2 regions of the Peptostreptococcus sp. genome follow, and region 2 is predicted to be linked to the other one. Evidence: riboswitches for the same ligand, from Rfam matches in the RefSeq annotation. Region 2 holds a riboswitch; the other holds the start of a gene.
What was found. Region 2 has a riboswitch for FMN ahead of ribD (bifunctional diaminohydroxyphosphoribosylaminopyrimidine deaminase/5-amino-6-(5-phosphoribosylamino)uracil reductase RibD). Riboswitches for the same ligand answer to the same signal wherever they lie in the genome.
Positions count from the first base shown of each region.

Region 1: linked by a shared signal. The riboswitch ahead of ACW6OJ_RS02880 (ECF transporter S component) and the one ahead of ribD (bifunctional diaminohydroxyphosphoribosylaminopyrimidine deaminase/5-amino-6-(5-phosphoribosylamino)uracil reductase RibD) in region 2 are both predicted to bind FMN.

Region 1 covers NZ_CDRRTB010000017.1:4,515-8,944, forward strand. Annotated here, with positions in the region: gene ACW6OJ_RS02875 (acyl-CoA dehydratase activase) at 242-1,039, opposite strand; gene ACW6OJ_RS02880 (ECF transporter S component) at 1,330-1,950, opposite strand; FMN riboswitch at 2,039-2,150, opposite strand; gene ACW6OJ_RS02885 (Tex family protein) at 2,222-4,378, opposite strand; one part of gene prfB (peptide chain release factor 2) at 4,421-4,430, opposite strand, start outside.
Region 2 covers NZ_CDRRTB010000074.1:2,468-6,897, reverse strand. Annotated here, with positions in the region: gene ACW6OJ_RS06465 (hypothetical protein) at 1-9, shown strand, start outside; gene ACW6OJ_RS06460 (ISL3 family transposase) at 151-1,461, shown strand; FMN riboswitch at 1,767-1,879, shown strand; gene ribD (bifunctional diaminohydroxyphosphoribosylaminopyrimidine deaminase/5-amino-6-(5-phosphoribosylamino)uracil reductase RibD) at 2,050-3,168, shown strand; gene ribE (riboflavin synthase) at 3,153-3,809, shown strand; gene ACW6OJ_RS06445 (bifunctional 3,4-dihydroxy-2-butanone-4-phosphate synthase/GTP cyclohydrolase II) at 3,819-4,430, shown strand, end outside.

The DNA of each region.
Region 1 (4,430 bases), on a different contig from region 2:
TTCTTGAATTTTTTTGTAAATTTTTGTATTTTTTAACATTTTGTTTACATTTATAAACTTTTTCTATTGTTTTACTTATTAAAATATATCTAGACTCTCCTAAAATAGAGTAGATAGCTATAATTTTCTTCCCAAACAGCTAGTTGTACCCATATCCTATGATTACTACATCAACTAGAAAAGGGACCCCTGACAGGATCCCCTATAATTGAGCCTATACAGGCCCTAATTTTTTATATATTTATTCAGCGTTTTGCTTCTGGTATTCTTCATAAGCATATAGGGCAGCACCTATAGCACCAGCCATCTGAGAATCTGGAGATATCAAGATATCACATTCTAATTCTTCATTAAGGGCCCTTACTATACCCTTGTTCTTACTAACACCACCTGTCATGGCAACAGGAGTCTTTAATCCACCTCTCCTCGCCAAACTAGCAACTCTAGTAGCAACAGAAGCATGTATACCTCTTATAATATTCTCTAGTGGAATCTTCTTAGCCATACATGATATAACCTCTGACTCAGCAAAAACTGTACATGTAGAACTGATTGGTGTTACTTCCGTAGACTTGGCATCTAACTCACCTAGTTCATCTAGCTTAACATCCAATACGCCAGCCATAACTTCTAGGAATCTACCTGTACCAGCCGCACACTTATCATTCATCAGGAAGTTTACAAGACCACCCTTGTCATTTAGCTTAAGTATCTTTATATCCTGTCCACCAATGTCTATGATAGTTCCAACTCCACCGAAGATGAATCCACCACCTTTGGCATGACAACTAAGCTCACTAACGGTCTTAGCAGCATTTTCATAACTATTTCTACCATATCCAGTTGATACGATTAGGTCTATTTCATCAAAAGCCTTTCCTGCCTTACCAAGTACCTCTTCTATAACTAGGTCAGCTCCCTTAGTACCAGCACCTAGGCTAACTACACCTTCACCTACAACTTCCTTACCATCCTTCATTATCACACACTTTGATGATGTTGATCCAATATCAATACCCATTGTGTATACACTGCTCATTTTAAAACGCCTCCTGTACTCCTATATAATTTGTTTAGATTAAATATCGTCGATAGATTTTAACAATTTATTTAATACCCATTTTTTTCAAAATATAAATTTATTTCTTAACATTTTATGCGAAATTTAATTCTCTGCAATCGTTAATCATTGATAATTAAAAAACAATATCAAGGATTATTTTTAAACCCATCTCCTCGTCAATTATATCATATAAAAGGCCCCACTTTCAATAATATTATTGAAAATAGGGCCTCTTGTAAACTTTTAATTAAATTACTACTTATGGCTTAAGCTAAATTATTTTTTATCAATTTTTCTATCTTTTTATAAAGTGGTATAGTGATTATTGACAATAATATACCCTTAATTAGGTTAAATGGTGCTATAAACCAAAGAACGAATGATAATAGGTCCTTTACGTTTGGATTGATAGCTGTACCCATGCCTATTATAGCATCTAGTCCCATGAACTGACCATAAAAAGGTAGCATCACAAAGTAGTTCATAGATGTACCTATAATAACCATGGCTATTGTTCCTAGGGCAAGCCCCTTTACCAAAGTCTTTATGCTCTTGTCCTTCTTATAAACAAAAGATGCAACAACTACAAATGAAGATCCTACTACGATATTGGCGATTTCACCAACACCTCCTGTGCTAGTTGCTGTGATTAGGTGAAGGAAGTTCTTCACTGCTTCAACTGCAAAGCCTGCCACTGGTCCCAGGGCCAAGCCTGCTACTATTGCTGGCATATCTGATAGGTCAAGCTTCAAAAAACCAGGGAATAGTGGTATTGGCATTTCTAAAAACATCAATGCATACGCTATCCCAGCCAATAGGGCTACCTTAACCATATTAATTGTAGACACTCTTCTCTTCTTTAAACTTACTGAATTAACCTTTTCCATTTTATCCTCCTATTTTTCGAGGGAAAAATAAAATTCCTGGAGAAAATATCCCCAGGAATAACAACTTCATCACAATATACATTGTTATAAAATACTTCTCTCATCCAGACTTTACTGTCGGCTTTGGAATTTCACCAAATCAGCTTGCGCTCGCGGGCTATACCGCCGGTAGGGAATTTCACCCACCCCCGAAGATTAATTATATTTAATTACAAGTTCATTATATAAGATACCTGACTAAATGTCAATCTTTTTCATTAAGATTTTAATCCTACTTGTCCTGGCTAACATCCCTCATGGAGAGAGACACCCTTCCCTTGTCCTTGTCTATTCCTATAACCTTTACCTTGACTATGTCTCCAACTGTAAGTAGGTCTGATGCATTTTTTACCCTCTTGTTTGATATCTTTGATATATGGACTAGTCCATCATTTTTTATACCTATATCGATAAAGGCTCCAAAGTCTACTACATTCCTAACCGTACCATTCAAGACCATGCCCTCTTCTAAGTCCTCTAGCTGCATTACATCCTTTCTAAGGATAGGCTTTACTCCACTCTCCCTGATATCCCTACCAGGCTTTTTAATTTCTTCGATAATATCATTTAGGGTTGCCTTGCCTACCCCTACATCTGAGCTAAGCCTGTCTATCCCATATGCCTTTACCTTCTTATCTAATTGGTCTAGATTTGATACCCCTACGTCATCTAGAGTGTAGCCTAGTAGGTCTAGCATGGCTAAGCAGGCCTCGTAGGACTCTGGATGAACACCTGTATTATCCAGTGGATTTTTGGCATTAGGAAGCCTTATAAAGCCGGCGGCCTGTTTAAAGGCAGCCGGTCCTAGCCTCTTTACATTCTTAAGGTCATTTATATCTTCAAAGTCTCCATTCTCATTCCTATAGGCAACTATATTCTTGGCAAGACTAGAAGATATACCTGCAACATGCTCTAGTAGGGAATATGATGCTGTATTTGCATCTACACCAATCTGGTTAACAGAGTCTTCTACTACCCCATCCAAGACCTCAGTTAGTCTCTTTTCATTTACATCATGCTGGTACTGGCCTACACCTATACTCTTAGGTTCTATCTTTACTAGCTCAGCCATTGGGTCTTGTAGCCTTCTTGCTATTGATATGGCCCCTCTTATAGATACATTTATATCTGGGTGCTCCTCATTGGCCAGCTTGGAAGCTGAGTAGACTGAAGCTCCTGCCTCATTGACTATAAGATAGGAAATAGGTCTATCAATTTCACCTATCATTTCAGCTACAAATTGTTCAGATTCCCTTGAAGCTGTACCATTACCTATAGATATTATATCAACCTTATGTTTTTCAATTAATCTCTTAAGGATTGACTTTGCTTCCTCCACCTTATTTTGTGGCTTGGTTGGATATACTGTTGTAAAGTCCAATAGCTTCCCATTTTTATCAACCACTGCTATCTTACAGCCAGTCCTATAGGCTGGGTCAAAGCCCATTACTACTGCATTTTTGATCGGCGGCTGCAAAAGTAGGCCTTGGAGATTTTTACCAAACACCTTGATGGCCCTTTCCTGGGCTAGGTCTGTCAAATGATTTCTAACTTCTCTCTCTATTGCTGGGAAAATCAACCTCTTATAGGCATCCTGGGCAACCTCTTCCAAAATTGCTTCATTACCCACATTCTGAGGACTCTTATATGAAGCAATAATCTTGTCTATCATCTGCTGGTCATCAAGCAAAACCTTAACAGTCAAAAAGCCTTCCTTTTCTCCCCTGTTTATGGCCAGGGTCCTATGTGGAAGTATGTCTTCTACCCTCTCAGTAAAGTCATAGTACATCCTATAAACAGAATCCTCTTCTAGCTTGGCCTTTGACTGGATCTGGCCTCTTTTCAAGGCCTGGTTCCTTATATACTTTCTAATTCCCGCATCGTCACTCATTACCTCTGCAAGTATGTCTCTTGCACCCCCTATAACCTTTTCAATATCATCTAGTCCCTTTTCTGAATCGACAAACTTCTCTGCCTCTTTCTCTATATCTAGGTTCTTAGATAGGAGTATCATATTGGCTAGTGGCTCTAGCCCCCTCTCCTTGGCTATAGTTGCCCTAGTCCTCTTCTTCTGTTTAAAAGGAGCATATATATCCTCTACCTCCTGTAGGGTCTTGGCCTTGTCTATAGCATTCACTAGGATCTTGTCTAGCTTATCTTGTTCGTCTATAAGCCTCTTTACATCTTCCTTCCTTTCCTCAAGATTTCTAAGGTAGGTCAACCTGTCTCCAAATTCTCTCAGCTGGACATCTGTCATCTCCCCAGTCATTTCTTTCCTATATCTTGCTATAAAGGGAATTGTATTTCCTTCATCTATTAGCTTTATTGTATTTTCAACCTGATTTGGACCTAAGCCCATCTCTTTCATTAGTATTTCTTTAATATCCATAATTTCCTCTTTTACCCATATCATTGCCTGCAGGAGGATTCTCTATACCTTT
Region 2 (4,430 bases):
GATAAGTAAGATTTTTATTGGTTGTATAATATTTAGCGTTGGTGAGAGAAAATTCTCTCCCAACGCTAAATTTTTTGCAAAAAAATAGGAACACACATCAAATCTCGTGTATAATTTAAATCACCACAAAATAAAAAAAGGAGAAATGATATGTGTTCTAATGCTAGTATAACAGAAATCTTAGGAATTAACGATAAAAATTTAGTAATTTTAGGTAACGAAAAAGAAAATATCAAGGGGATAGAATATACAGTACTAAGGGGAAAGCTTTCATATAGGCCAGCTTGCTGCCCTAAATGTGGTATAGTCAATGAAAATTATGACATAATTAGAAATGGGAGTCAGACTGTAAAAATACTTTTTAATAGGGTCAATACAAACCCTTTGATATTGATGGTTAAAAAGCAGAGGTTTTTCTGTAAGCATTGCGAGTCAACATTTATGGCCAAAACACCTATCGTAGATAAGGGGTGCTTCATATCGAATGATGTTAAGAGATCTATAGTTTTAAACCTATGTGAGACTAAGTCAATGGACTTAATTGCAAGAGAACACTGTGTATCTCCTACTAGTGTTGCCAGAATACTCCGTTTAACTGAAGATAGGAGAAGAAAAAATTACCTTCCTAGGATTCTATCAATAGATGAATTTAAGTCAGTAAACACAGTTGATGCGTCTATGAGTGTAAATTTAACCGATTTAGAAGGCGGTCATATTTTTGATATCCTGGCAGATAGGAAACAAAGATACCTCTTTGAGTATTTTAATTCCTATCCCTTGGAGGTCAGAAAAAGGGTAGAATATGTGACTACAGACATGTATAGGCCATATATTGATCTTGCCAAGAAGGTCTTTCCAAATGCCAATATCGTAGTGGATAGATTCCACATAGTACAGCTCTTGACAAGAGAGTTAAACAAGCTAAGAATAAACGAGATGAAGAAGCTTAATACCAGGTCTAGAGAGTATAAAATACTGAAGAGATACTGGAAAATACCACTTACAAAGAACTGGGAGTTAAACAGTATATATTTTTACAAGAACATACACTTTAAAAATATGACTAGTTCAGCTGACATATTAGGCTACATATTAGGAAAATTCCCCAACTTAAAAGAAGCCTATGTTTTTTATCAAAACTTCCTATTAAGTATATCTAATAATGATGTGAATATGCTTGAAGACATTCTAAATACTAGGAATGATAAAATACACATGTGTTTTAGGAAGAGTATAAAAATCCTTAAAAAGCTTAGAAAATATGTGGTAAATTCACTCAAATATGACTATACGAATGCAATTGTAGAGGGTAAGAATAATAAGATAAAGGTAATTAAAAGAGTATCCTACGGATACAGGAGTTTTAGGAATTTTAAGGCAAGGATAATGCTAATGGAAAGGTATAAAATACAAAAGGGCAACATCCATAGCTATAAGTTTGCTATGGATGCTGCCGCATAATTTAATAGATTTTATTGATTTAAATTATCACCAACGTTATTTGATATAGAGCCAATTTAAGTTGTCTAAATTGACAAAATTACCATAGAAGGCAATTTACAGAAAAAATTCTATACTCTTTATGCAAAGATATAATAGCACAGCTAAGATCAGTCTTAATTTTAAAAGTCCTAATGAAATAGTATCCGAGTATTTCTCAAAGTGTAACATATGTCTTGATAACTAAGACTAAAAGAAACTAAAAATTCTAAAGACTGTTGACAAGGTTTTCATAATATGATAAATTAAACTTGTAAGAAAGTGAATATAATCTTCAGGGCAGGGTGCAAGTCCCTACCGGCGGTAAAGCCCGCGAGCGCAAGCTGATTTGGTGAGATTCCAAAGCCGACAGTTAAAGTCTGGATGAAAGAAGATATTGTGTATATTTATGATACAAAAAATTGCTCTGAAATGTTTTTTAAACATTTCAGATTTTTTTTACAAGGACTAGTCTTGTTTTATGGTATTTTTTGTGCCACAATATATACACTACTAAAGGATTTATGCCCTGGACTATATGTTCAGGGATTTTTTTATGGGGGGATTCATATGGATGAGCTATATATGAGGATGGCTCTTGAGCTAGCAGAGAGGGCCTGTGGATACACCAACCCTAATCCCATGGTTGGGGCTGTAATAGTTAAGGATGGTCAGGTCTTAGGTAAGGGCTACCATACCAGGTGTGGTTGTCTACACGCAGAGAGGGAGGCCCTAAAGGACTGCCAGTCTAGAGGTGTAGATGTTAAAGGGGCAACTATGTATGTTACCTTAGAGCCTTGTTGCCACTATGGAAAGACTCCACCTTGTACCCAGGCCATAATAGAAAATGGTATAAAGAAGGTAGTGGTGGGTTCGCTTGATCCTAATCCCAAGGTGGCAGGTCAGGGAATAAGGATACTCAGAGACCATGGCATAGAGGTTGTAACTGGTCTTCTTGAAGATGAATGTGATGACCTAAATGAGGTCTTTATGCACTATATAAGGGATAAGAAGCCCTTTGTAGTAATGAAGTATGCAATGACTGCTGATGGTAAGATAGCCACAAGGACAGGCAAGTCCCAGTGGATAACAGGTCCAGAAGCAAGGGCCCAGGTCCATAGGGATAGGCATAGGTATTCAGCCATTATGGTTGGTATAGGAACTGTCCTGGCAGATGACCCTACCCTAAATTGCAGGCTAGAGGGTGGGCTTAGTCCGACTAGGATAATATGCGATACACATTTGAGGATTCCTATGGGGTCTAATATAGTGGGAACAGCCAATAGTTATCCTACGATTATAGCAACAAGGTCAACTGATAGGGACAAGATAGCCAACCTAGAGAAGGCAGGCTGCCAGATCCTAGTCCAGGAGGGACCGGGACCAGGTATAGATCTAGTAGACCTAATGGATAGGATAGGGGCTATGGGACTGGATTCAGTCCTACTAGAGGGGGGAGGCCAGCTGAACTGGTCAGCCCTTGAGGCAGGCATAGTTTCTAGGGTCCAGGTATATATAGGCAACAAGATCTTTGGTGGAAAGGATGCCAAGTCGCCAGTTGGAGGATATGGAGTTGACCTACCAGACCAGGCAAGGGCCTTGAGGCTTAAGAGTATAGAGGCCTTTGGTCCTGACCTACTGATAAACTACATTGTAGAAAATGAGGTGGTTGAGTGTTTACAGGAATAATAGAGGAAATAGGAAGTGTAAAGGCTATAGCAAGGGGAACTAATTCAGCAGTCCTGACCCTGTCAGCCAAGAGGGTCCTAGAGGATGTCAGCCTGGGAGATAGTATAGCAGTAAATGGGGTTTGCCTAACTGTGACTTCCTTTAGTAAGGACCAGTTTACAGTTGATGTCATGCATGAGACCATGACTAGGTCATCCCTGGCTAGCCTAAAGACGGGATCTAGGGTAAATCTTGAAAGGGCCATGCAGGCTAATGGACGTTTTGGGGGTCATATAGTATCTGGTCACATTGATGGAACAGGCAAAATCCTATCTGTAAAGAAGGATGATAATGCGGTCTGGTACCAGATAGGTGCAGATAAGAAAATACTGAAGTACATCATTGAGAAGGGGTCTATAACTATAGATGGTATAAGCCTGACAGTAGCCAAGGTAAGTGATAGAGATTTTTCAGTATCCATAATTCCCCACACTCTGGCTAATACTATACTGGACTATAAGGGTCAGGGACATATAGTAAACCTGGAAAATGACTGTATAGGTAAGTATGTTGAAAGGCTGATGAGCTTCGGTAACTTGGGTAGCAGGGAAGCAGACAAGCATGAAATAACAAGAGAATTTTTATTGAAAAATGGTTTTTAGGAGGATGAAATGTTTAAGCTTAACACAATTGAGGAAGTATTAGAAGACCTAAGACAGGGAAAGATGGTCTTGGTTACAGATGATGAAGACAGAGAAAATGAAGGTGACCTAATCTGTGCAGCAGAGTTTGCTACTACAGAAAATATTAACTTTATGGCTAGCTATGGAAAGGGGCTAATCTGTATGCCAATGAGTGCAGAATATTGCAAGAGGTTGGGCCTTGAGCAGATGGTGGTAAATAATACTGACAACCACGAAACAGCCTTTACCGTATCTATAGACCATGTTGATACAACTACAGGCATATCAGCAGTTGAGAGAGGCTTCACTGCTAGGGCCTGTGTAGCTGACGATGTAAAGCCAAGTGACTTCCGTAGACCAGGACATATGTTCCCCCTAAAGGCTAAGCCTAATGGTGTCTTAGAGAGGAATGGACATACAGAGGCTACTGTTGACCTAATGAGACTAGCTGGCCTAAAGGAGTGTGGCCTTTGCTGTGAAATCATGAAGGAAGACGGAACTATGATGAGAAAGACCGACCTTATAGAGATGTCCCAGGAGTGGGGGCTAAAGTTTACCTCTATAAAGGCCCTACAGGAATACAGGAAAAAGCACGACAAG